4 regions of the Streptomyces sp. NPDC050759 genome follow, and region 4 is predicted to be linked to each of the others. Evidence: riboswitches for the same ligand, from Rfam matches in the RefSeq annotation. Region 4 holds a riboswitch; each other region holds the start of a gene.
The links. Region 4 has a riboswitch for cyclic di-AMP ahead of ACIBJB_RS15220 (peptidoglycan DD-metalloendopeptidase family protein). Riboswitches for the same ligand answer to the same signal wherever they lie in the genome.
Positions count from the first base shown of each region.

Region 1: another riboswitch for cyclic di-AMP. It lies ahead of ACIBJB_RS19980 (C40 family peptidase); the one in region 4 lies ahead of ACIBJB_RS15220 (peptidoglycan DD-metalloendopeptidase family protein).
Region 2: another riboswitch for cyclic di-AMP. It lies ahead of ACIBJB_RS34105 (transglycosylase SLT domain-containing protein); the one in region 4 lies ahead of ACIBJB_RS15220 (peptidoglycan DD-metalloendopeptidase family protein).
Region 3: another riboswitch for cyclic di-AMP. It lies ahead of ACIBJB_RS36550 (transglycosylase family protein); the one in region 4 lies ahead of ACIBJB_RS15220 (peptidoglycan DD-metalloendopeptidase family protein).

Region 1 covers NZ_JBITGI010000006.1:121,058-125,348, forward strand. The annotation lists gene ACIBJB_RS19955 (helix-turn-helix domain-containing protein) at 1-106, opposite strand, end outside; gene ACIBJB_RS19960 (ATP-binding protein) at 320-778, shown strand; gene ACIBJB_RS19965 (LysR family transcriptional regulator) at 785-1,699, opposite strand; gene ACIBJB_RS19970 (LysE family translocator) at 1,786-2,406, shown strand; gene ACIBJB_RS19975 (DUF6328 family protein) at 2,342-2,944, opposite strand; gene ACIBJB_RS19980 (C40 family peptidase) at 3,039-3,512, opposite strand; cyclic di-AMP (ydaO/yuaA leader) riboswitch at 3,516-3,727, opposite strand; gene ACIBJB_RS19985 (hypothetical protein) at 4,065-4,291, opposite strand, start outside.
Region 2 covers NZ_JBITGI010000014.1:128,618-132,908, reverse strand. The annotation lists gene ACIBJB_RS34120 (polyprenyl synthetase family protein) at 1-818, opposite strand, end outside; partial or broken gene ACIBJB_RS34115 (CocE/NonD family hydrolase) at 1,152-1,499, shown strand; gene ACIBJB_RS34110 (hypothetical protein) at 1,468-1,746, shown strand; cyclic di-AMP (ydaO/yuaA leader) riboswitch at 2,016-2,191, shown strand; gene ACIBJB_RS34105 (transglycosylase SLT domain-containing protein) at 2,195-2,677, shown strand; gene ACIBJB_RS34100 (HAD family hydrolase) at 2,674-3,486, opposite strand; gene ACIBJB_RS34095 (LacI family DNA-binding transcriptional regulator) at 3,578-4,291, opposite strand, start outside.
Region 3 covers NZ_JBITGI010000016.1:117,047-121,337, forward strand. The annotation lists gene eno (phosphopyruvate hydratase) at 1-92, opposite strand, end outside; gene ACIBJB_RS36550 (transglycosylase family protein) at 385-1,065, opposite strand; cyclic di-AMP (ydaO/yuaA leader) riboswitch at 1,069-1,236, opposite strand; gene ACIBJB_RS36555 (transglycosylase family protein) at 1,442-2,422, opposite strand; gene ACIBJB_RS36560 (cytochrome P450) at 2,615-3,994, opposite strand; gene ACIBJB_RS36565 (nucleoside triphosphate pyrophosphohydrolase) at 3,991-4,291, opposite strand, start outside.
Region 4 covers NZ_JBITGI010000004.1:369,563-373,853, forward strand. The annotation lists gene ACIBJB_RS15215 (DUF6250 domain-containing protein) at 1-349, opposite strand, end outside; gene ACIBJB_RS15220 (peptidoglycan DD-metalloendopeptidase family protein) at 665-1,600, opposite strand; cyclic di-AMP (ydaO/yuaA leader) riboswitch at 1,605-1,774, opposite strand; gene ACIBJB_RS15225 (alpha-galactosidase) at 2,072-4,147, opposite strand.

The DNA of each region.
Region 1 (4,291 bases), on a different contig from region 4:
AGCCCACGAGCCGGGCCGCCTCACCGCTGGTGAGGCCCGCACTCGTGCGCAGCGCGCGCAGTTCGGCGCCCAGTTTCCGGCGGCGCACCGCGGGACCGTGCTGCATGGGCTACTCCTTACTCCTTACGAGCCGCCCAAATACGGTCTCGCGTCGCAGAGTTCACCGTTTTGAGCGACAGATATATGCATATCTTGGTGGATCGGCACTCGTCAGGGCCTCGCTGATGGCACTCTGACGAAGAACCACCAGTCCGGGACCGTACTCGAACCATCCGCACCGTGTCGGGCTTCGGTCCCGTGGGAAAGGGACGACGTCGCCATGGCAGACCACCTGGAAGCATCCGTCACCCTGCCGAGCGAACCCGCTTCGGTCTCCGCGGCCCGCACCTATGTCCTGAGCACACTGGCGGAGTGGGGGCTGCCGTCCACCACGGACACCGCCGAGACCGTCCGGCTCATCGTCTCCGAACTCACCACCAACGCCGTACAGCACACCTTCGGGCAGTCACCCACCTTCACGGTGGACATCGAGCTGGACCGTGACGAACACCTGCGCATCGGGGTGACCGACAGCCACCCCCGCTTCCCCAAGCGCCTCCCGGCCGCGGTCCAGCAGGACAACGGACGGGGCATGGTGATCATCCGCTGGCTCGCCGCCGAGTGCGGCGGCAAGCTGAGAGTCAGGCCCACCCGGGAAGGCGGCAAGACCGTCTCCATCGAGCTCCCGTGGACGGTACCGGCGCAGCCGGTCACGGCGGCGGGGCAGCAGGAGCCGTAACAGAGGTCATACCGGCCGTGCGCGGCCGAACGCCCCCCGCAGCAGCGCCCGGAAGGCGTCCGCCGCGGGTGCCGCCTCGCCGGTCCGGTGGACGACCGAGATCGTACGGCGCAACGCGTCGGCCTCCAGCAGCCGCGTGCCCACCGGAGTGGCCGCCGTCCGCGCCACCATCTCCGGCACCACCCCGACTCCGAGCCCCGCGCTGGCCAGCGCGCACACCAGGGCGTATCCCGGGGTCGCGACCAGCACGGACGGCGTGACCCCGGTCCTGGCCAGCACCGCTTCCACCTCCCGCCGGGCCGGATGATCCGGCGCCATGCTGATCAGCGGCTCACCGGCGAGTTCCGCCAGCGGCAGCCGCGTCGAGCCGCCCGCGAGGGCATGCCCGGGCGCCGTCACGAGGACCAGCTCCTCGCTCAGCAGCGGCTCCGCGCTCAGGGTGGCCGGGAGGGACGGGGGCTCGCCCGGCTCGTAGGCGTGCGTCAGCGCCAGGTCGATCTCGCCGGCCGCCACCGCGGTGATCCCGTCCGCGGGTTCGTGGAAGGCGACCGACAGCTCCACGTCGGGGTAGGCCCTGCGGAACGTGCTCAGCACGGGCGGCAACAGCTGAATGCCCGCCGTCTGGAAGGTGCCCAGCCTGAGCGTGCCACCCGACAGGCCGGTCAGCCGGGCGAGTTCGTGCCGGGCCCGGTCCAGCTCGTCCAGCACCCGCCGGGCCCGCGCCACCAGCAACTCGCCCGCACCGGTGAGCCGCGCGCCGCGGTGGTGCCGTACGAGAAGGGCGGTACCCGCCTCCCGCTCCAGCTTGGCCAGCTGCTGGGAGAGGGCGGGCGTGGTGTAGCCGAGGCGCTCGGCGGCCCGGGTGATCGAGCCCGCCTCCGCGACGGCGACCAGGGCGGCGAGCCGGACCGGGTCGTACATGGCAGGCCTGCCTAAAGGAGTGCTTAAGGGATACCCAGGTTATTCGACATACCTGCTGAAGGCTCTCTCGCGGCAGGCTGGTCCGCATGAACGGACAGATCGTCGCCTTCACCGGGGTCGCCGCCGGCATGGTCGCCATGCCGGGCGCCGACTTCACCGTCGTCGTACGCAACGCCCTGGTCTCCCGCCGGGCCGGGGTCGCCTGTGCGCTCGGTGTCGTGGGCGGGCTGCTGGTCCACACGGCGCTCGCCGTGGCCGGGGTCGCCGCGGTGCTCACGGCCGTGCCCGCACTGTTCCGGGCGCTCCAACTGCTGGGCGGGGGTTACGTGTTGTACCTGGGTGTACGGACCCTGCGGGAGCTGCGGCGGACCCGCACGGAGACCGTCGTCGAGGCCGGCGCGGCGGTACGCCCCCTGCGGCAGGGCTTCGTGACCAACGCACTCAATCCCAAGGCCCCCATCACCTTCCTCAGCCTGCTGCCGCAGTTCGTGCCCCAGGGGAGCTCGGCGCTGCCCCGGACGCTGCTGCTCGCGCTGATCGTGGTCGTTCTCGCGGTGGTGTGGTTCCCGGCGGTGGCCGTGCTCGTGGACCGGCTGGGGCGGTGGCTGCGCCGGCCGCGGGCCGCCCGGGCCGTCGCCGGGGTCACCGGAGGCGCGTTGACGGTTCTCGGGGTGATGCTCCTGGCCGAGCCGCTGCTCGCGGCCTGACCACCTCGCGCTGCGCGGACGGAGGCGCCGGGGACGGCTGTGCCGTCCTGCGTTCCTCGGTGAGGCCCGCCCGCCGGACCAGCCGGGGGAGCAGCCCCCACAGGCCCAGGCACACCAGCAGGGTCGCCGCGCCCGCGGCCACTCCGCCGGCCCGGCCCGTGGTCACGTCCACCACGAGCAGCACCGACCCGGTGAACGCGAGCACCAGGACCCCCATGCCGACCGTGGCGAGCCGGGAGGAGACCTGCACGATGCGGGGCTTGGCACCGCGCTGGAAGAGCGAGCGGTGCAGGGCGGCGGGCGCGGTGAACAGGGCCGCCGCGAGTACCGCGAGGAGCAGTGTGGTGACGTACGTGGCGCGCTGGAAGGCGTCGAGGGACGGGAAGCGCTGCGTGAAGGCCAGGGTCAGCAGGAAGGCGAAGAGGATCTGCACCCCGGTCTGGGTGACGCGCAGTTCCTGGAGCAGCTCACCGAAGTTGCGGTCGGCGCGCTCCAGCGGGGTCTCGTTGCGGGCGGTGCACGGGCGGTGGTCGGCCATGACGCCACGGGTAACCACCTGAGCCCGTGTCACGCGTGCGGGGAGACCCGAGGGGGCGGCGGGAGGTCAGGTCGCCGCCACCCCCTCGGGGGCGTCACTTGACCCGGCCGTACCAGACGCTCTTCGTCCAGATCTTCTGCAGCCTCACCACGTCCCCGGTCTTCGGGGCGTGCCAGATCTTTCCCTTCCCGGCGTAGATGCCGACGTGGTAGACGTTCGAACCCGAGTGGAAGAACACCAGGTCACCGGCCTTGCGGCTGCCTGAGCCGATGTGGCGGGTCTTGTTGTACTGCTGGGCCGCCGTACGAGGGAGCTTCTTGCCCGCCTTCTTGAACGAGTACAGCGTGAGCCCTGAGCAGTCGAAGCGGCGGGGCCCCGTGGCGCCGTACTTGTACGGCGAGCCCTTCTTGGAAGCCGCGACCTTGAGTGCCTTCGTCGCCGGCGTCGCGGCGGCGGCGTCGGCTGCGACGCCCGGGACCACGACGGAGCCGCCCACGGCGGCGATGGCGAAGGCCGAGGCCGTACCGGCCCGGACCATCAGCGACGGGACACGATTGAGCGCAGTCATGCGCAACCCTTCGTCAGCCGCCTGTGAAGGATGACCTGTCGGATTCGGGCTGGCGAAGTTGCCCGGCCGCTGACGCGGCTTCACCCCAAGGGCTGCTCGGCCCGGTCATGGCGTGACCGTTCCGGCGACCCGTCGTGCCTGGGTCCTCCACTCCTGCCGATCCACTTCTGTCGACCGGTCATCCGGGCGGCGGCAGGACTCGGCGTCCGCCCGGACCGCCCCGCCGCTGCGGCGGGGGCTTGTCGTCAGACAGGGATCTTGGCGCACGGATGTCCCAAAAACCCAACGGAACCGGGGGTTTGTGTTGTTACTCACCACTCACCCGTTCGGGTGGACACCCCTTCGAACCAAGGGGTGTCGAGGGCCTCGATGGCCCCCGGACCAGCACAGAAACTCCTCATTCCGCGCCCGCACTACGCGCGTTGCGCAACTTGAGGGGGCGTGAAAAAGGAGCCGCGCCTCCTGCAAATGGTGGTACGTCGTTTGGTCCGTTTCAAAGGCCCTCCGGACGCCCCGTCAGACCGCAGGACGCCCGGAAACACTGTCGGTGCGTCAATTGCCGGGTTCGGGCGGCACGGTGACCCGGGACGTGCGCCGCTCGCCGTCCAGCACCCGAAGCGCTCGTGCCAGCGTCGCGGCGTGCAGTTCGCGCTCGCCCCGGCCGTGCATCACCGCGAGCGCGTCGCGCAGCTCGGCCGCCCTGCTCACCAGCGCCTGCGCGGCGCGCAGTCCGCCATAGGTGTCCTCGCGCCGGGCCGGGTTGATCCGGCCCAGCAGGT
Region 2 (4,291 bases), on a different contig from region 4:
GAGTCGAGCAGCTCGCACAGGGCGATGTCCTCGGCCAGACCAAGACGCGCGGCCCGCTCGCGCAACCGCAGCACCGGCATCGTGGGGATGCCCTCGCGCAGGTCCGTGCCCGGCGTCTTGCCGGACTCGTGGGAGTCGGAGGCGATGTCCAGGACGTCGTCGGCGAGCTGGAAGGCGACGCCGAGACGCTCGCCGTACTGGGTCAGGACGTCCACGACCGTCTCGTCGGCGCCGGACATCATCGCCCCGAAGCGGCACGAGACCGCGACCAGTGAGCCCGTCTTGCCGCCGAGCACGTCCAGGTAGTGCTCGACCGGGTCCCTGCCGTCCTGCGGCCCGGCCGTCTCCAGGATCTGGCCGGTGACCAGGCGCTCGAACGCCTCCGACTGCACCCGGACCGCCTCGGGCCCGAGGTCGGCCAGAATGTGCGAGGCGCGGGCGAACAGGAAGTCGCCGGTCAGCACGGCCACCGAGTTGCCCCAGCGGGTGTTGGCGCTGTCGACGCCCCGTCGGACCTCGGCCTCGTCCATCACGTCGTCGTGGTACAGCGTCGCGAGGTGGGTCAGCTCCACCACCACGGCCGACGGCACCACGCCCGGCGCATAGGGATCCCCGAACTGGGCAGCGAGCATCACGAGGAGCGGACGGAACCGCTTTCCACCCGCGCGCACCAGATGCTGGGCGGCCTCGGTGATGAAGGGAACCTCACTCTTGGTGGCTTCGAGCAATCCCTCCTCGACAGCCGCCATTGCGGCCTGGACATCGGCTTCCAGAGCCTGGTCCCGCACGCTCAGCCCGAACGGCCCGACGACGGTCACGAGGGGTCTCCTGTCTGCTGGTGTCCCACTGGCGGTTATACGGAATGTCGATAGGTCGCTGCCCTCACTCAAGTCAGCGTATCCGGTCACCTTTGGATCACCGATAGCGCCCGCCCCGTCCATGCCAGGCGGTATCGGATCACGACCAGTATGTTTTTGATCACCTGAAAAGAAGGGATATCTATCGACTTGTAGGGAAGCAGTCGCAACACGCTCGCGCACGGCGGTCCGGGCATGTCGGCGTCCTGATCGCCTGCGGCCACTACGCCACATCCATCCCGACCGGTCGGTCGGCTCCTTCGCGGGCCCGCTGATCCCCGGCAGGCTCGGTGACCGCAAGGGCTGGTTGTCGGCGACGTGTGGCGGGACCTGCGGCTGGGCGACTCGAACAGGTCGACCCGTTCATCCACACCTGGCTCGACCTCCAGACGGGTGACACCTACTGGCGCGACGGCAGCGTCTGCGAGGACTACGGCGCGATCGACGCGGCCGTCCTCGCGGTGGACGGCCGGCACGACCCGGTCCTCAGTCTCGTCGAGCACCTGCCCGTCGGGCGCATACGGGCTCATCGGTGCATGGCCGCACGGGCCGACATGGCCTTCCCCGAACGTGACGACGGTGCCGTACGGCCTCCAGGGCCCTGCTGTCCTTGTCCGCTCTCGCTCCCCGCAGCACACGGGCACGCGTTCCCGCCCGGCCGCCGGAGCCGGCGGGCAGCTTCCTCGAACTGCCGGTACGCGCGCGTGAAGCCTCCTCGGACGTCGCGTTCGAGGAGCCCGAGCCGTGCGAGCCGCTCGGCGTCAGGCCCCCCGGGTACACCTGCGACGGGACGGACTTCCGCACCTCGAGCGAGGTCGTCCGCACCGACGGCGGTGAGGCGGCCCTCCACCGGACAGGGGAGCAGCGGATCCCACGGACAGCCGGTTGACTACGAGTTGGGCATTCTTGACCGTTTTACACCTCTTGCGCTCGGCTGTGACTTGGCCCACGCGGACAGGTGGACGGACGCCGATCCGGAATCTTTCGATCCGCCTTTGCCGACATGCCAGTTGAGGGTTGGCGACCGCAAAGGATCAAGTGCCCCAAATGCCTCCTCTCAAGGTCAATAGGCCTCGCATGTGAATTCGCCACTTGTTCCGGACATGTGCTCTCGCATACGTTCCCGGCCTGTCGGGCGGACGCCGAATCCTGCCACCGCCCGTACACCCACCGAGAAACCAGGGCAGGAGCGGGGGACCCAGGTAAGCCGCCGGACCGGGCGTCTTCGGACATACCGGTACGGCTCGGGGTGAAGTCATGCCTTTCGTAGGCGTGGCCGGGCAACTCCAGCCCGAACCCGACAGCTCACCTCGCAGGCGCCGGAGAGGAACTTCGCCATGTCTGCTGCCGCTCAGCACCGACGTCCCCGTACCAGCCGTCTCGTCCGCAAGCTCGCCGTCGCCGGCACCGGAGCCGCCGTACTCGCGCTCCCCCTCATCGGCGCGACCAGCGCGTCCGCGGCCACCCCACCCCTGCAGACCGCGACCACGCTCGGCTACTCCAACACCCTGGACGGCTGGATCCGCGCCTCCCTCGCCGTCATGGCGGAGCACGGCATTCCCGGCTCCTACGACGGCATCTACCGCAACGTCATCCGCGAGTCCTCCGGCAACCCGTACGCCATCAACCTCTGGGACTCCAACGCGGCCGCCGGCACGCCCTCCAAGGGCCTGCTGCAGGTGATCGACCCGACCTTCAACGCCTACCACGTGGCCAACACCTCGTGGGACCCGTACGACCCGGTCGCGAACATCACCGCGGCCTGCAACTACGCGGCCCAGCGGTACGGGTCCATCGACAACGTCTTCGGCGCCTACTAGGCCCCGGGAAACAGTCTTTCGAGGACGACGGCGATGCCGTCGTCCTCGTTCGACAGGGTCACCTCGTCGGCCACGGCCCTGAGTTCGGGGTGGGCGTTGGCCATCGCGACGCCGTGGGCCGCCCAGTCGAACATGGGGATGTCGTTGGGCATGTCCCCGAAGGCGATCGTCATCTCCGGCCTCAGGCCCAGGTGTTCGGCGGCCAGCGCGAGGCCCGTCGCCTTGGTGATGCCGCATGGCTGGAGTTCGACGGTCCCGGGCCCCGACATGGTGACCGTGGCCAGCGAGCCCACCACCGAGCGCGCCGTCACCGCCAACTCGTCGTCGGACAGATAGGGATGGCGCAGCAGCACCTTGCTGATCGGCTCGCACCACAGGTCGTCGCGCCGGTCGACCCGCACGGCCGGCAGGGTCGGGTGGGGCATCAGATAGCCCGGCTCGATGAGAGTGAGCCCGTCGACACCGTCCTGGTCCACGGCCGCGTACACCTGCCCGACCTCGGCCTCGATCTTCCCGAGCGCGGTCTCGGCCAGCTCCTGGTCCAGGGTCACCGACCACAGCAGACGGTCCGCACCGGCGTCGTACACCTGCGCGCCCTGCCCGCACACCGCGAGCCCCGTGCTGCCCAGGTCGTCGAGCAGCGGCCGCACTCTGGGCGCCGGCCGTCCCGTCACGACGAGATGCCGGGCCCCGCCCGCGGCCACCCGCGCGAGCGCGGCCAACGACCGGTCGGAGAAGGTGTCGTCGGCGCGCAGCAGCGTGCCGTCCAGGTCGGTGGCGATCAGTGCATATGCGGGGGAGGCGGCCATGATCAGAGAATACGGATGGTTGGCCCCTGCGACTCGACGCGAACCGGACGGCTGCTGCTTTCACATCCGTTGACGTGAGTTCCGCTTCCGCTCACGCCGAGTCCCGGACGACGAGTTCCGTCGGGAGGATCACCCCGGCCGTGTCCTCGCCGGCGATCTGGGCGAGGAGCATGCGGACCATCTCGGCGCTGATGCGGTCGAAGGGCTGGCGCATGGTGGTGAGGGCGGGGGCGATGGCGGTGGCCGCGGGTGAGTCGTCGAAGCCGCCGACGGTGATGTCGCCGGGGACCGAACGCCCGGCCTGCTGAAGGACGTTGACGACACCCAGGGCCATGAGGTCGGAGGCGACGAAGACGGCGTCCATGTCGGGAGCCTGGGCCAGCAGGCGACGGGCCGCCCGTTCGCCGCCGCTGCGCCGGAAGTCGCCCTCGACGACGAGCGCCGGGTCGTAGGGCAGGCCCGCCTCGGCCAGCACGTCCCGGTAGCCGGCCAGCCGGTCGGGGCCGCCCGGCATGTCCAGCGGCCCGGTGACCATCCCGACGCGGCGCCGGCCCCCGGTGAGCAGATGGCGGACCATCTCCTGCGCGCCCTCGCGGTCGGCGGCCGCCACGTAACTCACCTTGGAACCGAGCCCTATCGGCTTGCCGCAGACCACCAACGGGATCCCCGCGTCGTGGAGTTCGGCGGCGACGGGGTCGCCGCTGTGGTTGGAGAGCAGCAGCACGCCGTCGACGTGACCCGACGTGATGTACCGGGTCAGCCGGCGCCGGTCGTCGTCGCTCTCGGCCAGCATCAGCAGCAGCGG
Region 3 (4,291 bases), on a different contig from region 4:
TCGTCGAGGCCGACCTCGACCTCGACCGTGGGGTTGCCTCGGGAGTCCAGGATTTCCCGGGCTACGACGACGTCGATGGACGGCACGAGCATCTCCTTCTTGGGGTGTGACACGGTCCGCCGGGACCGCGGTGGGTTCTGCGAGACCGAGCCTAACCGCCTCCGGAGGATCGGCCACCGTGTGGACCGCCCCGTGGACAGAACCGAGAGTAAATTGTTTCTGAACTGAACAAAGACGTCCCGGTGGCGGCACATGAAAAGACCCCGCCCCGGTGCGTACGGGGGAACACGCACCGGAGCGGGGAGCCCGTGGGGACGGGGGGACCCTCACGAGGCCTTCATCGTGAAGGACACGGATGTGAGAGCGCTGTGGTTCAGCTGGGTCTTACTTCAGGTGCAGCTGCTGGCCGGGGTAGATGAAGTCGGCGTCGGTGATGATGTCCTTGTTCAGCTTGAACAGCTTCTGCCAGCCGCCCTTGACCTTGTGCTTCTCGGCGATCGAGCTGAGGGTGTCACCCTTGACGACCTTGTACTCGCCGTCACCCTTCTTGACCTTCTTGCCGGTCGGGGTGGTGACGGTCTTCTTGGCCGCCGGACGGTCGGTCGAACGGGAGGCGCTCTGCTCCTCGGTCGAACGGCTGCTCGTGTTCGAGGAGCTGCCGGAGGAGGACGAGCTGCTGCCGCCGCTGTAGCCGGCGCTGGACAGGCCCTTGCCGCAGACCGGCCAGGCACCCTTGCCCTGCGAGGCGAGGACCTTCTCGGCGACGGCGATCTGCTGGGACTTGCTGGCCTGGTTGGCCTGCGCGGCGTACTGCGTGCCGCCGTACGCGGCCCAGGTGGAGGCCGAGAACTGCAGGCCGCCGTAGTAGCCGTTGCCGGTGTTGATGGACCAGTTGCCGCCGGACTCGCACTGGGCGACGGTGTCCCACTCGGAGGCGGTGGCGGCGGAGGCGTTGCCGGCCGCCATCAGCGGGGCGGCGATGGCGACACCGGTGACACCGGCAAGCGCGGCGGCACGGGTGGCCTTGGACGGACGACGGTGCTTGCCCTTACCGGAAAACAGCATGGTGGATCCCCTCACCGACGCCTGCGAGGTGAGCTGTCGGGTTCGGGCCGGTTGAGTTGCCCGGCCGCACATCTCGCGATGCGCGGCTTCACCCCAAGCCGGTCCAGCGTGAACTGCTGGGCCCGGCACTTACCTTGGGTCCCCCGCTCCTGCCTACGGCGCTTGACGCGACGACTGTTCCCGTACGGCCGCTGGCAGGATTCGGCGTTGCGACAGACGGGGCTCGGGTTGCCGAGCGGTCACGACCGTAGACACGCGTTCGGCGGAATTTCAAAGACGATCAAGGCTTCTGAGACTCATCCCACACTTTCACCAAAGGGGACATTCGGTGCGAAGTGTGACGTGAACTCCCGTTGTTTTTCTGGGCTTTTCAGCCCTATTCAGCCCCTGTGTCGAGCGTCTGACCGGCGACGATGTTGCTCGGGTCGGCCCCGATGCGGTCCTTGTTCTCGGCGTAGAGGGCGCGCCATCCGCCGTCGAGGCCAAGGGAGTCGGCGATGGAGGCGAGGGAGTCGCCCTCCCGGACGGTGTAGGTGAGGGCGGCGTGGCGGCCGGCCGCGGAGGAGGCCGTGCTCTTCGTCGCATTCTCCTCGGCACTGCCACCCCGGTGCTTGCCGGAGCCGAGAGCGCCGACGTCCACGAGGGCCGAAGAACTACCCTCCTGCCACGACTTGTCCGCTTCGCCCTCTTCTGGGCTCACTACGGGCGAGCTGTCGGAAGGCTGAGCTTCTCCCTTGGCGGAGCCCTCGGAACCCGAGGAGTCCTTCTTGTCCGACGTGCCGGAACCGTCGTCACCGCTGGAGGGGGTGGCCGACGGCGAGGGGGTCGCGGACGAACCGTCCAGCGCGCCGAGCAGACCGGAAGACTCCTCGGAGCCCGACGAGTTGGAGGAACCGGACGAACCGGATGAATCAGACGAACCGGAGGCCGAGGCCGAGGGCGTCCCGCTCTCCACACCCGTGTCGACATCGGCCGAGCTCGAGTCCTTGCTGAGACCGTTGAGCAGGCCGCAGGTCGGCCACGCGGTGATGCCCTGGTCCGCGAGGAGCTTCTCGGCCACGGCTATCTGCTGGTTGCGGCTGGCCAGATCCGCGGTCCTGGCGTATTCGAGGCCGCCGTACTTCTCCCAGTTCTCCTGGGACATCTGGAGGCCGCCGTAGTAGCCGTTGCCGTCGTTCGCGCTCCAGGAGCCGCCGCTCTCGCACTCAGCGACCCGGTCCCAGGTGGTGCCGGTGGCGGCGCTCGCTCCGGTCGCTCCGAGCAGTGGGATCGCGATGGCGGATCCCGTCACACCGGCCGCAATGAGGAGAGCCGGAGCCTGACGGGGGCGACGGTGACGACCGTTCCCGGAGAGCATGGGGGGACCTTTCCCGAGAGAGCAGGGACCTGCGCGGCGGGTGGTGCAGGGCACCGCGCTGGTCCGTGAACGTATAGGGATTCGATCACTTGTCACAAGTTAATGCCGCGTAGATCACGTGAAGATCACAGACTTGAGGGCTCGTCATGTTTACGCGGCCCCGAGCGGGGATAGGCCGGACCCCTCGGTCGATTACCGGACGGGCGTGAACTCCACGGGCAAAGTACGCAGTCCACGCATGATGAGCCCCCCACGCCAGCGCAAATCGGCTGAATCCACCGCGAGTTGCAGGTCCGGGAGACGGGTGAGGAGGGTGGCGAGCGCGGCCTGCCCCTCCAGGCGGGCGAGCGGGGCACCGAGGCAGTAGTGGATGCCGTGACCGTAACCGAGGTGCTGATTGTCACGGCGGGACAGATCGAGCGCATCGGGGTCGGCGAACCGCTCGGGATCCCGGTCCGCCGCCGCGAGCACGACGAGCACCGGGTCGCCGACCGCGATGTCCTGACCGCCGATCCGCAGAGGCTCGGTGGCGAACCGCCAGGTGGCCAGCTCGACCGGGCCGTCGTACCGCAGGAGCTCCTCCACACCGGTCTCCAGAAGGCCTCTTTCCCCGTCGGCCAGGGACTGCTGCAGCCGGTTCCGCTGGTCGGGGTGGGTGAGGAGGGCGTACACGCCGTTCCCGATGAGGTTGACCGTGGTCTCGAAACCGGCGAACAAAAGGATGAAGGCCATGGCCGCGGCCTCGTTCTCGGTGAGGTGCTCGCCGTGGTCGGAGGCCCGGATCAGCCCGGAGATGAGGTCCTCGCCCGGAGCCGGCTCGTCGGGCAGCGCTTCCCGCTTCCGGTGGATGAGCTCGGCGAGATAACCGCGCATCTTCTTCACGGACCGCGCGACCCCGCCGCGCGGTCCGCCTCCGTGACCTGCTTTTGTATGTCGCAGCATCATGCCCGCCCAGTCCCGGAAGTCGTCCTGGTCCTCGCGGGGGACGCCGAGCAGGTCGCAGATCGCGTAGATGGGGAGCGGGAAGGCGAAGTCGTGGATGAGGTCGGCGGTGCCGGTGGCCGCGAACCCGTCGATGAGACGGTCGGTCAACTCCTGTACCCGCGGCGCGAACTCGGCGACCCGCCTGGGCGTGAACGCCTTGCTGACGAGCCGTCGGAGCCTGGTGTGGTCCGGCGGATCGATGTTCAGCAGATGCGTCATCAGCTCCGCCTTGCGCTCCCCCGGGATACCGGTCCTGCCCTTGGCGTGCGCGGGCTCGTCGTGGTGGGCCGGGTTCTTGCTGAGCCGTTGGTCGGCGAGGGCCTGCTTGGCATCCGCGTACCGGGTGACCAGCCAGGCCTCCACCCCGCTGGGCAGCCGGGTCCTGTGCACGGGGGCGTGCTCGCGGAGCCAGGCGTAGGCGGGATAGGGGTTGGTGGCGAACTCCCAGGAGAACAACTCGGGGACGGGAGTCGCGGCGACGGGGACGGCAGGGGACGCGGGGGTGCCGGGGGGCGCAGGGGTGCCGGGGGGCGCAGGGGTGCCGGGGGGCGCAGGGGTGCCGGGGTTGGCTGAGGGCTGGTCGGTCACTCCTTGACGTTATCCGGCGGGTGGGGTGCCTCGACCTCCCGGATCGCGTCCCGGTACGCCCGTGCCGCTGCCCGCAGTGCCGTCTCCGGGTCGACGCCCTCCGCCTCGGCGCGGGCGGCCAGGGCGAGGAGTTCGTAACCGATGCCCTCGGTCTTCGGGAGCGGGACGTCCAGGCCCGCCGCCCGCACCCGCGACGCCAGCTTCGCCGCGAGGGCGAGGCCGGGCTGGCCGAGGGGGATGCCGTCGGTCACCGAACTGCGCTGCTTCTCTATCGCCTTGGTGCGCAGCCAGTGCTGC
Region 4 (4,291 bases):
ACCGGACGTCGACCGCGTTCCAGAAGTTGTTCAGGTCGGACACCCGGTCGTTGGCCCCGCCCTCGGAGACGGGCGTGGCGGTGTACTCCAGGACGTACGGTCCTTCGAGCGGCTGCCTGAACCAGATCGTCGCGCCGCCGGGCACGTCGACCTCCAACACCCCGCGCTGCGCGGTGACTGCGCCCCCCTGCTCCAGTTCGACGGCCCAGCGGCCGAGGCCGTGGCGGAAGTCGTCGTGGGCGATGAGGCGACGATGGCGGGGCGAGGCGCTCGCGGTCGCCGCGGGGGCGAAGGCGGCCAGGGCGGCGCCGGCGGCGAGGGCTCCGAAGGCTCTACGCGTGGTCGTCATGGGAGACGGCTCCTTCCGGGGACGGCTGAGAGTGGGGCGCAGAGGGCCACGCACGGTCCAGGTGACTCGGTGGTGCTGTCGGCGGGCACTCCCTCGACGCTGGACACAGTGACCTCCGAAAGCCCTAGAAAGCGCTTGCCCCACTACGGAGTTCACTCTGTCCCCACCCTCCCCCGCCTGTCGACACCCTGAGCGCGCCCGCCACAAGAACGCAATGAAGTGATCATTAAGGCGCAGAGCCGATCAGAGGCGGGCAACACCGAAGGCCGGACCCGGGGATCGGGGTCCGGCCTTCGGTGGCACAGGGGGCGTGGGTCAGCCGACGGCGACGCCCTTCGAGCGGAGGTAGGCGACCGGGTCCACGTCGGAGCCGTAGTCCGGCGTGGTGCGGATCTCGAAGTGCAGGTGCGGGCCGGTGACATTGCCGGTCGCGCCGGAGAGGCCGACCTGCTGACCCTCGGTCACGGTCTGGCCGGCCGAGACGGAGAGCTGGGACAGGTGGGCGTACTGCGCGTAGTAGCCGTCGTTGAGCTTGATGACGACCTGGTTGCCGTAGGCGCCGCCCCAGCCCGCGGAGACGACCGTGCCCGCGGCCACGGCCTTGAGGGAGGTGCCGGTCGGGACGACGAAGTCGACGCCGGTGTGGTAGCCGCTGGACCACATGCTGCCCGCCACGCGGTAACCAGTGCCGATCGTGGCGCCGGTGACCGGCAGGGTGTAACCGCTGGAGCTGATGGTGGCCGAGCTCTGGGTGGCGGCCGTCGAGTTCGAGGACGACTTCGACTCCGCCTTCTCCGTCTTCTTCGCCTTCGAGGAAGACGAGGAAGCGGAGGACTCGGTCTTCGTCGTGCTCGTCCTGGCCTTCTTGCCGATCGAGAGCTTCAGACCTGGGTGGATCAGCGACGGGTCGTCCCCGATGGCCGAACGGTTGTCGGCGTACAGCTTCTTCCAGCCGCCCCTGACGTTCTGCTCATCGGCGATCTTCGAGAGATAGTCGCCGGCGCGCACCGAATAGGTGCGCACCGTCGAGGCCTTCGCGGCATCCTTCTTCGCGGCCGCCTTTTCGGCGGACTTCTGCGTGACCGGAAGCGACTGAACGGCCTTTTCCGAAACGGACTGGGAGGTGGCGGCGTGAGCGCCGGTGGCCCCCATGAGCGGGAGGGCGAGAGCGGCGCCTCCAGTTCCGGCGACGGCTATCGAGCGGGCGAAGCGCTGGGACTTCGGACGGCGGTGCTTACCCTTCGCGGGCATGGTGAATTCCTCTCCGGCGCCTGCGAGGTGAGCTGTCGGGTGCGGGCTGGAGATGCCCGGCCGCGTCGAGACGCGACTTAACCCCAAGCCGTTCCGGAGACCGGAACAGGCGGAACTACCTGTGGGTCCCCCGCTCCTGCCGTGCACGGGTGAGTGAGTGAGCGGAATCCGTTCGGCGGCAGGATTGGGCGTCCGACCGGATCGGTGGCGAACGTAAGCGAACAAGACGCAAAGGGACAAGTGAGAGGTTCCCTGTGCGTGCGTTCCTGTTGATCGCTTGAGAAAATTACCGGTCACCCTGCGTAAATCGGACGCCCGTTACCCAGCCCGAATCCCCTTGTAAAACCTGCGAATTACGTGAACATGACGCGCGACGCACCGTCACGGATATGACGCTCCTCACGTCACGAATTCACAGGAACCCTGATTCCGGAAGGAGTTGGAAGGAAGCTATTAATTCGGACAGAAGCCCTAGATGCGGCGCAGTCGGATAACCGTCGCATCGAGGTCGCCACGCAAACCGGTACGAAGTCCGTGATGCAGCAATACGGCCCCTCGGTGCACTTCGCCCGTTTCAGGGCATTCGTACGACGCTGTCGGGTCGAGTCCGCGCAGCCGCAGCGCCGGGACGGGCTCGCCGTACTGCTGCGCCTGGAGCCAGGCGAGGACGACGGTCTCGTCCCCGAGGACGTACTGCACCGCGCTCAGCCCGCCCCGTGGAGGCCGCAGCCGGTAGAGGTCACCGCGCTGCGCCAAGGGCCGGATCTCCTTGTAGAGAGCCACCCACCGCCCGGCCTCGGCGAGCTCCTCCTCGGTCCACTCCGCGAGGTCCCCGCCGACCCCGAGCACCCCGGCCATCGCGCTCACGAACCGGAACCGCAGCGAGCTCACCCGGTCGTTGAGCTGGGTGTTGGGGCTGTCGGTGACCCAGGCGGCCATCACGCGCGCGGGGTGGATCTGACTGAAGCCGTACTGAATCGCGAGACGGTCGAGCGGGTCGGTGTTGTCCGAGGTCCACACCTGGTCGGTGCGGCTGAGCACCCCGAGGTCGATCCGGCCGCCGCCACCCGAGCAGGACTCGAAGGCGACGCCCGGGTGAGCTTGGCGCAAGCGGTCCAAAAGGGCATAGAAGCCGCGGACATGGTCGACCCACAGACGCTGCGGATAGGGGTCGCCGGGCCAGCCCGCATCCGTGAAGCAGCGGTTGAAGTCCCACTTCACATAGTCGATCGGAGCCGAGGAGAGCAGGGTGTCGAGCTGCCCCCACAGGTACTCCTGGACGTCCTCGCGGGCCAGATTCAGCACGAGCTGATTGCGGAACTCCGTCCGCTTTCGCCCCGCTTGGTACTGCACCCAGTCCGGGTGGGCACGGTACAGCTCGCTGTCCGGGTTGATCATCTCCGGCTCGACCCAGATGCCGAACTGCATGCCGAGCCCGTGCACGTACTCACCGAGCGGCTTGAGGCCGTTCGGGAAGCGGTCGGGGTTGGGCGCCCAGTCGCCGAGCCCGGCCCGGTCACTGGTGCGGGCACCGAACCAGCCGTCGTCGACCACGAACAGCTCGACGCCCATCGCCGCGGCCCGCCGGGCGAGGGTTTCCTGCTGTTCCTCGGAGATGTCGAAGTTCGTGGCCTCCCAGGAGTTGAACAGCACGGGACGGTCCTCGTCCGCGCCCGGGATGACGTACGCCCGCTGGTAGGCGTGCCAGGCACGGCTCGCCCCGCCGAACCCGCTGTCGCTCCAGAGACCGGCGAAGACAGGTGTCGTGAACGACTCCCCGGCCGCCAGCCGGAGCAGACCCGAGTCGTCGTACCCGGCGCCCCCGGTGATCTGAACCCGCGCGTCGGGGAGTTGCGCGACGGCGATCCGCCAGGACCCCGACCAGCCGAGGGCGACACCGTAGACCTCGCCGCGCTCCTCGGTGGCGTCGGTGTCGAGGGCGACCCAGGGCAGGTGCTGGTGCCCGGTGTGACCGCGGCGGCTGCCGATGACCTTCTCGCCGTAGGTGAGGGGGGTCTGCGTGAGCAGGGACTCGGCGGCCCAGCGGCCGTGCAGCTGGGACAGCCGCCAGCCGTCCGCACGGTCGGGCAGGGTCCAGGTGGCGGAGTCGGCGCGCAGCAGCTCGACGGGTGCCGGGTCCTGGTTGGCCAGGGTCACCCAGCGCTCCAGGACGTCGTGGCGCATCCGGTAGTGCAGCGTGACGGTCAGCCCGCGGTCGCGGAACCGCAGCCGCAGCTCGTCGCCCGCGGTGTCGTACGCCTCGAAGCTCCACTCGGTGCCGCGCCGCTCGTCGGTGCGCACGGACAGGGCCGGGCGGGTGAAGCGGGGGCCGCCCTCGACGGGGTACTCCTCGCGTCCGTCGAGCGGGGCCTCGAAGGGCCGGTAGTCGGGCAGCGGGCTCACGGCGAGGGCTTCGGCGTCGGCGAGGGCGATCCGCGGGCCCCAGTGCAGGTGCAGCAGCTCGTCCTCGGCGGTGAGGTGCAGGGCGTAACTGCTGGCCGGCCCGGACAGAATCCATGTACGGCCGTTCTCGGCGATCTCCAGCATCGTGCTTCCTCACAGATTCGAACAGGTGCCAACAGGGGTGCTCAGGCAGCAACATCATCAATGGCCACCCGCCCCGGCTGCAACGGCTGTGGACAAGTCATTGCCGGCCCTGTGGACAACTCATTGCCCCAGGAACCCATGTCG